3 regions of the Candidatus Enterococcus dunnyi genome follow, and region 2 is predicted to be linked to each of the others. Evidence: predicted binding sites of a transcription regulator. Region 2 holds the regulator's gene; each other region holds the start of a gene.
The links. Region 2 encodes CtsR, which represses protease genes until heat stress. Its sites were predicted from a motif close to TTGGTCAAAAAAGGTCAAANA; they were not measured.
Positions count from the first base shown of each region.

Region 1: the regulator CtsR is predicted to act here: its motif matches at 1,525-1,545, upstream of ftsH (ATP-dependent zinc metalloprotease FtsH).
Region 3: the regulator CtsR is predicted to act here: its motif matches at 2,132-2,152, upstream of A5889_RS14180 (ATP-dependent Clp protease ATP-binding subunit).

Region 1 is NZ_CP147246.1:2,504,373-2,508,919, forward strand. It holds gene tilS (tRNA lysidine(34) synthetase TilS) at 1-884, shown strand, start outside; gene hpt (hypoxanthine phosphoribosyltransferase) at 946-1,491, shown strand; gene ftsH (ATP-dependent zinc metalloprotease FtsH) at 1,595-3,754, shown strand; gene A5889_RS11695 (hypothetical protein) at 3,813-4,388, opposite strand; gene A5889_RS11700 (PadR family transcriptional regulator) at 4,372-4,547, opposite strand, start outside.
Region 2 is NZ_CP147246.1:1,910,261-1,914,807, reverse strand. It holds rRNA gene A5889_RS08975 (23S ribosomal RNA) at 1-1,179, shown strand, start outside; rRNA gene rrf (5S ribosomal RNA) at 1,274-1,389, shown strand; tRNA gene A5889_RS08965 (tRNA-Val) at 1,405-1,477, shown strand; tRNA gene A5889_RS08960 (tRNA-Lys) at 1,484-1,556, shown strand; tRNA gene A5889_RS08955 (tRNA-Leu) at 1,569-1,650, shown strand; tRNA gene A5889_RS08950 (tRNA-Thr) at 1,686-1,758, shown strand; tRNA gene A5889_RS08945 (tRNA-Gly) at 1,766-1,837, shown strand; tRNA gene A5889_RS08940 (tRNA-Leu) at 1,852-1,937, shown strand; tRNA gene A5889_RS08935 (tRNA-Arg) at 1,968-2,041, shown strand; tRNA gene A5889_RS08930 (tRNA-Pro) at 2,124-2,197, shown strand; gene A5889_RS08925 (CtsR family transcriptional regulator) at 2,361-2,828, shown strand; gene A5889_RS08920 (ATP-dependent Clp protease ATP-binding subunit) at 2,833-4,547, shown strand, end outside.
Region 3 is NZ_CP147246.1:3,007,607-3,012,153, reverse strand. It holds gene ptsP (phosphoenolpyruvate--protein phosphotransferase) at 1-1,342, opposite strand, end outside; gene A5889_RS14190 (phosphocarrier protein HPr) at 1,342-1,608, opposite strand; gene A5889_RS14185 (hypothetical protein) at 1,782-1,973, opposite strand; gene A5889_RS14180 (ATP-dependent Clp protease ATP-binding subunit) at 2,222-4,495, shown strand.

The sequences.
Region 1 (4,547 bases), 590 kb from region 2:
AAGAACAAATAGAGCAATTTGCTGAACAGAAAAAAATTATCTATTTTGAAGATAGCACGAATCTGAGTGATGAGTATGTACGTAACCGGATGAGACACAGTGTTATCCCACTATTGAAAAAAGAAAACCAACAGTTTTTACAACATATGAGTGACTTTAGTACACAAATCAGCTATGCGGATGAAGTGATCCAATCAGTGATTTTGCCTAAGTATCAAAGTTGGGTGTCAGAAACACAAGAAGGTTGGCAAATTCAATTGCAAGAGCTAAAACAGGAAGAAAAAAGCGTTCAATTTTTTTTCATCCAACAATTCCTTCAGCAAACTTTGGTATCCCGAAAAGTCAAAGTCAGCCAGAAACAAGTGCAACAGCTTTTAGCACTGGTAAATGATTCAAAGCCTCAGATGACGGTCGACTTAGAGCAGGATTGGCAAATGATCAAGGAATATGATGTTGCTTATTTGAGAAAAAAAACATTGCCTTTAGAAAAAGAAGTATTTTCTTTAAACATAGGCGAGCAATTGTTTCTTTCTGAGAATGAATGGATATGCTTAGAACAAATAGGAGCCGATGCTGAACAACCTGAAAAAATTAGAAACTGGCAGGAACTTTCCTTGACGATCAGCAGTGAGATCCCCTTACCGCTATCTATCCGGCACAGGAAAGAAGGGGATCGAATCGCGTTGACACCCAAATTAACGAAACGAGTCAAACGGCTATTTATCGATCAAAAAATCCCTAATTCTATTCGGGAAAAAACGTGGCTGATTCTCTCAAGTACAGGAGAGATCATTTGGATGCCTAAATTTGCAAATTCGCATTTGAGTATTCCTAAAGAAACTGATAAAATACTCTACAGACTCCTTTATAAAACAAAGGAGTAAAAATCAATAAATACGAACGATGAAATAAGGGATAATAACCTACAAGGAAAAGGAGAGCACTATGCTAGAGAAAGATATTAAGCAAGTTTTGATTTCACAAGAACAAATCCTTGAAAAATCAGCTGAACTTGGAAAACAGCTGACAGAAGATTACAAAGGCAAGAATCCTTTAGTGATCGGTATTTTAAAAGGTGCCATTCCTTTTATGGCTGATATTACACGCTGCATCGATACGCATTTGGAAATGGATTTTATGGACGTGTCAAGCTATGGTAATGCAACGGTATCATCCGGTGAAGTGAAAATCGTCAAAGATCTGGACACAAATGTTGAAGGTCGGGATATCCTGATCGTTGAAGATATCATCGATAGTGGCCGAACATTAGCTTATTTAGTAGATCTATTTAAATATAGAAAAGCAGCTTCTGTAAAAATCGTTACATTATTAGATAAACCAGAAGGCCGTGTTGTAGATATCGTAGCAGATTACGTTGGCTTTGATGTACCGAATGAATTCGTTGTCGGTTATGGTTTAGACTATGCAGAAGCTTATCGGAACCTGCCTTACGTAGGGGTCTTGAAACCAGAAATCTACGAATCAAATTAATATCTCTCTTGGAAATAGTTATGTTACAATGTAATGGTCAGAATTGATAAAAAATAAACCGTAAACACAAGAATTACGAGCAGTTGTTCAAAGGAGGACAGGCATGAATAAAAAAAATAGCGGCATGAAAAATGGCCTATACTATGTATTGCTTATTTTAGCGATGGTCATGGTTGTATATTTCATCTTTGGAAATAGCAATCAACAGTCGCCGGATATTGAATACTCAACCTTTAATACCCAATTAGAAAAAGGGAAAATCAAGGAAATGACGATCCAGCCAACAAATGGCGTGTACAAGATCGTTGGTCAGTATAAAGACAAACAAGAAATCAAAAATACTGGTGGTCTTTCGTTATGGGGATCGACAGAGGTTTCAACAAAATCATTTACAACGATTGTCCTGCCAAGTGACATCACTTTATCAGGGATTCAAGAAATGGCGAAAGACAATAATGTAAAATTAACAGTAAAAGAACAGTCAACAAGCGGTGCTTGGTTGTCGATCCTATTTAGCTTCTTACCGATCGTGTTATTCATCTTCTTATTCTATATGATGATGGGTCAACAAGGCGGCGGTGGCGGTGGCGGCGGCCGTGTCATGAACTTTGGTAAATCAAAAGCCAAAGAAGCAGACAAAAAAGCGAACCGTGTGCGTTTCTCTGACGTAGCCGGAGCCGAAGAAGAAAAACAAGAATTAGTTGAAGTAGTCGAGTTCTTAAAAGATCCAAGACGCTTCGTTGAATTAGGAGCACGTATCCCAGCGGGTGTTCTTTTAGAGGGACCTCCAGGAACAGGTAAAACATTACTTGCTAAAGCCGTAGCAGGTGAAGCTGGCGTACCGTTTTACTCAATCTCTGGTTCAGACTTCGTCGAAATGTTTGTCGGTGTCGGTGCGAGCCGTGTTCGTGACTTGTTTGAAACAGCGAAGAAAAATGCGCCAGCGATCATCTTTATCGATGAGATCGATGCCGTTGGTCGTCAACGTGGTGCTGGTATGGGTGGCGGACACGATGAACGTGAACAAACCTTGAATCAGTTGCTAGTTGAAATGGATGGTTTTGATGGGAATGAAGGCGTGATCGTCATTGCTGCAACGAACCGTTCAGATGTCTTAGACCCAGCGTTATTACGTCCAGGTCGTTTTGACCGTCAAATTTTAGTTGGTCGTCCAGATGTGAAAGGCCGTGAAGCGATCCTTAAAGTTCACGCTCGTAACAAACCGTTGGCTGATGATGTTGACTTAAAAGTTGTTGCACAACAAACACCAGGCTTTGCTGGTGCTGATTTAGAAAATGTCTTAAACGAAGCAGCTTTAGTTGCAGCTCGTCGTAATAAAAAGAAAATCGATGCGTCCGACGTGGATGAAGCAGAAGATCGCGTGATTGCCGGACCAGCGAAGAAAGATCGCGTAATCAACAAGAAAGAACGTGAAATGGTTGCATATCATGAAGCGGGACATACGATCGTTGGTTTAGTTCTAAGCCGTGCCCGTATCGTTCACAAAGTAACGATCATTCCGCGCGGACGTGCTGGCGGATATATGATCGCTTTACCAAAAGAAGATCAATTCTTGATGACTAAAGAAGATATGTTTGAACAAATCGTCGGCTTACTTGGCGGACGTACAGCAGAAGAAATCATCTTCGGTGTTCAATCAACTGGTGCATCAAATGACTTTGAACAAGCAACAGGAATTGCCCGCAGTATGGTCACTGAATATGGAATGAGCGACAAATTAGGTCCTGTTCAATATGAAGGAAACCACCAAGTCTTTGTTGGCCGTGATTATGGTCAAACTAAAGCTTACTCTGAACAAGTAGCATTTGAAATCGATCAAGAAGTACGCCGTATCTTGATGGAAGCTCATGATAAAGCGCATGAAATCATCGAAGCACATCGTGCTCAGCACAAACTGATCGCAGAAAAACTACTTGAATTTGAAACATTAGATGCGCGCAGCATCAAGTCATTGTTTGAAGATGGTGTTATGCCTCAAGATGTTATCGATAGCCAATTCCCAAGTGAAAAGGCCCAAACATTTGAAGAAGCAAAACGTGCGTTAGAAGAAAAAGACGCACAAAAACAAGCTGAAGAAAAACAAGACTTTGAAGATGCGAAAAAAGAATTGCACGACGAAGCAGAAGAAGTAAAAGCGAACAGTGAAAAAACAGAAGAAACTGTCCAGTCTGAAACAAAAGATGAAGACAAAAAAGATGATTCTGAATATGATCGCAATAACTTTGAAGATCGTTACAAATAAACAATAAAAAGGGTGTAGTATTCGTACTACACCGCTTTTTTTGTATTTTCGATCAAGTCTATATTTTGGATTTTGGGGTCAGAATAGCATTAGCGATCAAACCAAATCCAGTTCCGATCAAGACGCCAGCTAAGATGCCGATCAATGTGTAGATCCAGCCTGTATGCATAAATTCCGGTACGCCTCCGCTAGCTAAGAAGCCGACCAATGCTCCAATCGTTAAACCCAATACGGCAAAGCCTCCATAAAATAACCCGATTATTTCATGATCGGCAGGATCGATCGCTGCGTAATATTGAGCAAAACGTTCCTGAAGTTCATCGGATTGATCTGTTTGACTTGAAAAACGAAGAGCATCACTGGCTTTTTCAAATGCTTCCTCTTCGCTCATTCCATTAGCGATCAAATCGCTGATATAGTCATTCATATATAGGATCATATCATCTTGCATTTCACGGCTTTTATCAGAGGTATTTTTGAATCTGGATATTTTTGTACCAATTTTTTCACGGCTTTTGCCAGCTTTGCGACGTAATTTTTCCATATAAGTCATTTCAGCATCGTCCAAATAAAGTGTTGATTGCTCTTTAGCAAATTGTTTGATTTTTTGTTGTATCTCATGATTGATGGTCATGTTGGTTGCTCCTTCCGTTTTTCAAGGTTGTTACTCGATCTGATAAAAATTGCCATCGTTCCCAAAAATCAGCGAGTTCTTGTTTTCCATTATCATTTAGCGTATAAAATTTTCTAGGAGGTCCCAGCTCAGATGGCTTTTTTGTGACAGTAACCATTT
Region 2 (4,547 bases):
TCGGGAGAAGGGGTGCTGACTTCGGTCAGCCGCAGTGAATAGGCCCAAGCGACTGTTTATCAAAAACACAGGTCTCTGCAAAATCGAAAGATGAAGTATAGGGGCTGACGCCTGCCCGGTGCTGGAAGGTTAAGAGGATGGGTTAGCTTCGGCGAAGCTCAGAATTGAAGCCCCAGTAAACGGCGGCCGTAACTATAACGGTCCTAAGGTAGCGAAATTCCTTGTCGGGTAAGTTCCGACCCGCACGAAAGGCGTAACGATTTGGGCACTGTCTCAACGAGAGACTCGGTGAAATTTTAGTACCTGTGAAGATGCAGGTTACCCGCGACAGGACGGAAAGACCCCATGGAGCTTTACTGTAGCTTGATATTGAGTGTTTGTACCACATGTACAGGATAGGTAGGAGCCGATGAAACCGGAACGCTAGTTTCGGTGGAGGCGCTGGTGGGATACTACCCTTGTGTTATGAACCCTCTAACCCGCAGCCCTAATCGGGCTGGGAGACAGTGTCAGGTGGGCAGTTTGACTGGGGCGGTCGCCTCCTAAAAGGTAACGGAGGCGCCCAAAGGTTCCCTCAGAATGGTTGGAAATCATTCGCAGAGTGTAAAGGCAGAAGGGAGCTTGACTGCGAGACTTACAAGTCGAGCAGGGACGAAAGTCGGGCTTAGTGATCCGGTGGTTCCGCATGGAAGGGCCATCGCTCAACGGATAAAAGCTACCCTGGGGATAACAGGCTTATCTCCCCCAAGAGTCCACATCGACGGGGAGGTTTGGCACCTCGATGTCGGCTCGTCGCATCCTGGGGCTGTAGTCGGTCCCAAGGGTTGGGCTGTTCGCCCATTAAAGCGGCACGCGAGCTGGGTTCAGAACGTCGTGAGACAGTTCGGTCCCTATCCGTCGCGGGCGTTGGAAATTTGAGAGGAGCTGTCCTTAGTACGAGAGGACCGGGATGGACTTACCGCTGGTGTACCAGTTGTTCTGCCAAGGGCATTGCTGGGTAGCTATGTAGGGAAGGGATAAACGCTGAAAGCATCTAAGTGTGAAGCCCACCTCAAGATGAGATTTCCCATTTCTTTAAGAAAGTAAGACCCCTCAGAGATGATGAGGTAGATAGGTTGGAAGTGGAAGTGCAGTGATGTACGGAGCGGACCAATACTAATCGGTCGAGGACTTAACCAAAAGAAATAAAATAAATGATCTTGGTAAGTAGTGATTACAAGCTTCAATCCAGTTTTGAGTGAATCATCACTCAATTGAATACAACAACACCCAGTGTGGTGGCGATAGCGAGAAGGATACACCTGTTCCCATGCCGAACACAGAAGTTAAGCTTCTTAGCGCCGATTGTAGTGAAGGGTTTCCCTTTGTGAGAGTAGGACGTCGCCGCGCTAAACGTGTTGTATTGGAGGTTTAGCTCAGCTGGGAGAGCACCTGCCTTACAAGCAGGGGGTCAGCGGTTCGATCCCGTTAACCTCCATTTTTTGAGCCGTTAGCTCAGTTGGTAGAGCATCTGACTTTTAATCAGAGGGTCGCAGGTTCGAGCCCTGCACGGCTCATAGAAATATTTTGCGGGTGTGGCGGAATTGGCAGACGCACTAGATTTAGGATCTAGCGCCTTACGGCGTGGGGGTTCAAGTCCCTTCACCCGCATATTTTAAGTCTCGTTGATAAACTTGGCGAAATACGCCGGCTTAGCTCAGTTGGTAGAGCATCTGATTTGTAATCAGAGGGTCGAGGGTTCAAGTCCTTTAGCCGGCATCAAACTGCGGAAATAGCTCAGTGGTAGAGCACCACCTTGCCAAGGTGGGGGTCGCGGGTTCGAACCCCGTTTTCCGCTTAGCTTGTTCATTCGCCGGGGTGGCGGAACTGGCAGACGCACAGGACTTAAAATCCTGCGGTGAGTGATCACCGTACCGGTTCGATTCCGGTCCTCGGCATTCATCACAACTTTGCTTGAGATGACATTAGCACCCATAGCTCAACTGGATAGAGTGTTTGACTACGAATCAAAAGGTTAGGGGTTCGACTCCCTTTGGGTGCATAGTTAAAGGTTTGACTGCGAGTTAGAAGGTAAGTAACACAGTTCCTTTTAATCGTTTAGTCTTTTTTTATTATTATAATTGCGGGAAGTAGCTCAGCTTGGTAGAGCACTTGGTTTGGGACCAAGGGGTCGCAGGTTCGAATCCTGTCTTCCCGATTAAAAGAACAGAGTATGCTCTGTTCTTTTTTGTTATATATTTAGTTTGTAATTTCCTAAATATATTTACCTTTTCTTAGTTAATTAGGCATTCTCCTTTATTAAACAGTTGAAATTGGGTATAATTAAGGTCAGTATTAGTCAAGGGAAAAGGATGAGGACTATGAGTAATCAAAATACTTCAGATTTGATTGAAGCATATTTAAAGAAAATTCTTGAAGAAAGCAGTAAAATTGAAATTCGCAGGGCCGAAATGGCTCATTTATTCAATTGTGTTCCTTCCCAGATTAATTATGTGATCAATACTCGTTTCACGATTCAACGTGGCTATTCAGTTGAAAGTAAGCGTGGTGGTGGCGGTTATATCAGAATAGCTAAAGTACAAATATCTGATAGTGACCAGTTGCTGAAACAAATTGCTCAATTTACAGGGAATGAACTTTCGGAAAAAGACGCACTAATTTTTATACAGAAGCTCTATGAAGAAAAAGTTGTTACAAAACGAGAAGGAAACTTAATGCTGTCGGTGCTTGGAAAACAAGTCTTAGATAAGGCAGGACCAGATGAAGATTATTTACGTGCTCAATTGATGCATTCATTTTTAGAACGTTTGAGTTACGAGGAGGAATGATAGTATGGACGAATTATTTACAGAAAGTGCCAAGGCAGTCTTAGCCATCGCACAAGAAGAAGCGAAGTATTTTAGGCATCAATCTGTAGGTTCTGAACATTTGCTTTTAGCATTAGTACTGGAACCAAATGGAATTGCTGGAAAATCTTTACGCCAGTTGAATGCTAATAAAACAGATATACGTGAAGAAATTGAACAATTAACTGGGTACGGAACAGTTAAAGCATATCCGAAAGGAACCTATTTGCCTTATTCCCCTCGTGCAAAACAAGTTTTTGCCTATGCCGGCGATGAAGCAAAACGTTTAGGAGCTCCTAATATAGGCACTGAACATATTTTGTTAGGCTTATTACGCGATGAGGATATCCTTGCTTCACGTATTTTATTGAACTTGGGATTAAGTTTATCTAAAATGCGTCAGCTGTTAATGAAAAAAATTGGGATTACAGATCCCCAAATGAGTGGAAATGTTGGGCGCCGACGTAATAATCAAGCACAAAAAGCAGCACCTAAAGGAACTCCAACATTGGATTCGTTAGCTCGTGACTTGACTAAACTAGCACGTGAGAATGATTTAGACCCAGTTGTCGGACGTTCTCAAGAGGTCAGACGGCTGATCCAAATATTAAGTCGTCGTACCAAAAATAATCCAGTTTTAGTTGGTGAACCTGGTGTAGGTAAAACGGCAATTGCTGAAGGCTTAGCACAAAAAATTGTTAATGGTGAAGTGCCGGACGATATGCAGGAAAAACGTTTGATGATGCTGGATATGGGTGCTCTTGTTGCGGGAACGAAATATCGTGGTGAATTCGAAGATCGTTTGAAGAAAGTGATTGACGAGATCTATCAAGATGGAGAAGTGATCCTCTTTATTGATGAGCTGCATACATTGATTGGTGCAGGTGGTGCAGAGGGTGCGATCGATGCTTCAAATATCTTAAAACCAGCGCTTGCTCGTGGAGAATTACAAACAATTGGTGCGACTACATTAGATGAGTACCAAAAATATATTGAAAAAGATTCTGCTTTGGAACGTCGTTTTGCGAGAGTTCAAGTGGATGAACCAACATCAGAAGAAGCAGAAGAGATTCTAAAAGGCCTACGTTCTCGCTATGAAGAACATCATGGCGTTGAGATTACAGATGATGCCTTACATGCAGCAGTTCAGTTATCTGTTCGTTATATCAATTCTCGTCAATTACCAGATAAAGCGATTGATTTGATGGATGAATCAGCTGCTAAAGTTCGTCTAGACTTAGCAGATGAGCCTTCTGAAATTAATGAGTTGCGCTTAGATTTAGCGAATCTAATCAAGGAAAAAGAAGAAGCAATTCAGTCACAATCGTTCGAAAGTGCAGCAAGATTACGCCAAAAAGAGAAAAAAATGGCTAGAAAGCTTGAAAATATTTTATTATTAGAACAAAAAGAAGCGTCTGGTTATGCAAATCAAGTCACTGAACAAGATGTGGCAAATGTTGTGTCACAATGGACAGGTGTGCCATTACAGCAGCTAGAGAAAAAAGAAAGCGAGCGCCTGCTCGAATTAGAAAGTATCTTACACCACAGAGTTGTTGGTCAGGATGAAGCTGTTCAAGCTGTATCGCGTGCAATTCGTAGAGCCCGCAGTGGCTTGAAAGATCCGAATCGTCCAATTGGTTCATTTATGTTCCTGGGACCTACTGGAGTTGGTAAAACAGAATTAGCAAAAGCGTTGGCTGA
Region 3 (4,547 bases), 1.1 Mb from region 2:
TGGCGAATTTATCCGCAATCACAGCTGCTGCAGGAATTTCGATCATGATACCGACTTGAATCGTATCAGATACGCTTGTTCCTTCAGAAACTAATTTTGCTTTTTCTTCATCGAAGATTTTCTTCGCTGCTCTGAATTCTTTCAATGTAGCAACCATTGGGAACATGATACGTAAGTTACCATGAACAGAAGCACGTAATAATGCACGCATTTGTGTGCGGAACATATCGTCGCCGCGTTCAGATAAGCTGATACGTAATGCACGGTAACCTAAGAACGGATTCATTTCATGCGGTAATTGAAGATAAGGTAATTCTTTGTCTCCACCGATATCCATTGTACGAACCACGACAGGTTTGCCGTCCATGCCTTCTAGTACAGCTTTGTATGCAACATATTGATCTTCTTCTGTTGGGAAGTCCGGAGAATCCATGTATAAGAATTCTGTACGGTATAAACCAACAGCTTCTCCGCCATTGTTGTGTACGCCTTCTAAATCTTTAGGTGTACCAATATTGGCAGCTAATTCGATATGTTTGCCGTCAGCAGTCACTGTTTCAGCATGTTTTAATTTATCCCATTCAGCTTTAAGGTCAGCATACGCTTTACCTTTTGCTTCAAAATCAGCTTTTTCAGCGTCCGTTGGATGAACGATCACATCGCCATCGATCCCGTTTACCGCTAAAATATCGCCTTCTTTCACTTTTGCAGTGATTTCTTTTGTTCCTACGATCGCAGGAATTTCAAGAGAACGCGCCATAATAGCAGAGTGAGACGTACGTCCACCGATATCCGTTACAAATGCTTTCACATATGTACGGTCTAACTGAGCAGTATCACTTGGAGTCAAGTCATGAGCAACCACAACCACTTCTTCGTTGATCATTGAAGGATTAGGAAGCGTAACTCCTAGTAAGTGAGCTAAAATACGTTTTGCAACGTCGCGAATATCTGCTGCACGTTCTTGCATGTAGGCATTGTCATCCATTGCTTCGAACATACCGATATACATATCAGTCACTTCTTTTAATGCTGCTTCAGCGTTTACTTTATTATCTTGGATGTTTTGTTTGATTTGACCAATCATTTCAGGGTCAGATAAAACCATCAAATGCGCATCAAAAACTTGCGCTTCTTCTTCGCCAAGGCTTTGAGCTGCTTTTTCTCTGATTGCTTGCAGTTCAGTCGTTGATTTTGCTAAAGCATCATCTAAACGTCTTTCTTCCGCAGCAGTATCTTCTACAGATTTTTTGTCGAAAGATAAATCAGGTTGAACTAACAGGTAAGCTTTAGCGATAGCGACACCATCACTTGCGGCAATTCCTTTTAGCATATCAGACATTATTCTGACAATCCTTCTTTTTTCATTGTGTCAACGATTGCTGCTAATGCATCAGCTTCGTCTACACCATCAACTGAGATAGTAACGTCTGAACCTTGGCCAACGCCTAGAGACATAACGCCCATGATTGATTTAAGGTTAACAGATTTACCTTTGTATTCTAAGTTGATATCTGAGTTGAATTTACTTGCAGTTTGTACTAATAATGTAGCTGGACGAGCGTGAATCCCTGTTTCTGCTACGATGTGAAAATCTTTCTTTTCCATATGAATCGGTCTCCTTCGTAAGTAAAATAATTTTTTATGTTAGGGTTTTCCTTTCTCTGCTTGATTCGAATAAAACAGACATCAAGAAAAGACCCTTTCAATTTTTAAGATTACCATTTTTTTAAAGTAGATACAACACTTTTCACCTATTTTTTATTGATTGAACGGCCCTCTTAATTTTCTTCTTTCATATAATGATATATAATTCGTCCATTTAATCCAGCTTCTCCGACAATCGACATCCGATCTGGTAAATTCTTCCACGCTTCCCTAAACGCAGGAAAATCCTGCGGATCAACGATCAGCTCAGAGATCGTTCCTTCTTTCAGCGCATTGATTTGTTCTTCAAACGAATTCTCGACCATTATTTATTCACCGCTTTCTGTATATTTTTAGACTGAGGTTATTGTATGACAAAATGAAGTATTTGTCTAAGCTATTTCTCGATTTTTATATGTGTGATCGGATTCTATTTAAAGTTCAATTGCTTGATTCTTCTGAGAAAGATGCTATAATATTCTCAAAGGTCAAAAATGGTCAATTGGTTTTTGACTTTCTTATTAATGACTTTGATACATGATTAGTCTTATTTTGAAAGGACGTGTTTTATCCTATGATCTGTCAAAATTGTCAGCAAAATCCAGCAACGATCCATTTATATGCGAATGTCAATGGTCAAAGAAAACAATTAGACTATTGCCAAAGTTGCTACCAAAAATTAAAAGCACAAGCAAATGATAATCAACCAACAATGTCTCAGCAAGATCCATTTGGTTTTGGAAGTTTAGATGATCTCTACCGCTCTTTATCTCGTCAAATGCAGGAACAACAAGGTAACCCGAATGGCCAAGTCCCTCCAACACAGTTTGGTGACGGTAACGGCTTCAATGGCGGACAACCTCCTCGCGGCGGTGTCGCACAAGCGGACGGCTTACTTGGAGAATATGGTATCAATATCACTCAAGCAGCTCGCAATGGTGATATCGATCCTGTTGTCGGTCGTGATGAAGAAATCAAGCGTGTGATCGAAATTCTCAATCGCCGGACAAAAAATAATCCTGTCTTGATCGGTGAACCCGGTGTTGGTAAAACAGCCGTTGTCGAAGGACTTGCTCAAAAAATCGTCGATGGTGATGTTCCCCAAAAACTATTGGACAAAGAAGTGATTCGTTTAGACGTTGTTTCATTAGTTCAAGGAACAGGCATTCGCGGACAATTTGAAGAACGCATGCAAAAATTGATCGAAGAAATCAAGCAAGCTGAAAATGTTATCTTATTTATCGATGAAGTCCATGAAATTGTCGGTGCCGGTGCTGCTGGTGACGGCAATATGGATGCCGGTAACATTTTAAAACCTGCGCTTGCTCGTGGAGAACTCCAAATGGTTGGGGCAACAACATTGAATGAATACCGCATCATCGAAAAAGACGCTGCTTTAGAACGTCGGATGCAGCCCGTTCGTGTAGACGAACCCACTGTCGATGAAACGATCAAGATCTTGAAAGGTTTGCAAAAACGCTATGAAGATTATCATCACGTAAAATATACAGATGAAGCAATCAAAGCGGCTGCAACCTTATCTAATCGTTATATCCAAGACCGTTTCTTACCAGATAAAGCGATCGACCTATTAGATGAATCAGGCTCTAAAATGAATTTGACGATTCAAATCGTCGATCCAAAAACGATCGAAAAGAAATTAGCCGAAGCAGAACAGCAAAAACAACAAGCCTCTGCTGAAGAAGATTTTGAAAAGGCGGCTTACTACCGTGATCAAATCAATAAGTTACAAGCGATGAAGGAAAAACAAATCAGCGATGAAGAAACACCTGTGATCGATGAGAAAAATATCGAAGCGATCGTTGAACAAAAAACAGGGATTCCAGTTGGTGATCTGAAAGAAAAAGAACAAACACAATTGAAGAACTTAGCAGTCGACTTGAAAGCTCATGTTGTCGGACAAGATGATGCTGTCGATAAAGTCTCAAAAGCGATCCGCCGTAACCGTGTAGGTTTGGGTAAACAAAATCGACCAATCGGTTCTTTCCTATTTGTTGGACCAACTGGTGTTGGTAAAACGGAATTAGCAAAACAATTGGCCTTTGAACTATTTGGATCAGAAGATTCAATGATTCGTTTTGACATGAGTGAATATATGGAAAAACATAGTGTCTCTAAATTGATCGGTTCACCTCCTGGCTATGTTGGATATGATGAAGCTGGACAATTGACTGAAAAAGTACGCCGCAATCCATACAGCCTAGTGTTACTTGATGAAATCGAAAAAGCACATCCAGATGTTTTGCATATGTTCTTGCAAATCCTTGATGACGGACGTTTGACAGATGCTCAAGGTCGAACAGTCAGCTTCAAAGATACGATCATCATCATGACAAGTAATGCTGGAACTGGGAATGTGGAAGCCAACGTTGGATTTGGCGCTGCTCGCGAAGGCGTGACGAAATCTGTTTTAGGCCAATTGAATAACTTCTTTACTCCTGAGTTCTTGAATCGTTTTGATGGTATCATCGAATTCAAAGCTTTGAGCAAAGAAAACTTGATGAATATCGTCAGCTTGATGCTGGATGAAGTGAACGGCTTACTTGCTCATCAAAAAATCCATATCGAAGTTCCAACAGACGTAAAAGAAAAATTAGTTGATTTAGGCTACGATCCTTCTATGGGTGCAAGACCATTGCGTCGAACGATCCAAGAACAGATCGAAGACGGAATTGCTGAATATTATTTGGATCATCCAGAAGATCATGATTTAGTGGCTAAATTGGATGATGATGGGAAGATCAGTGTAACTGGTTCAACTGAAACTGTTTCTGAAGAAGCTCCTTTATCTGATTCTCCTGATAGCGAACAAACAATAGAAGAATAAAAAAATGAGGTCAGCGAATGAACGCTGATCTCATTTTTTGTTTTAATGGGGA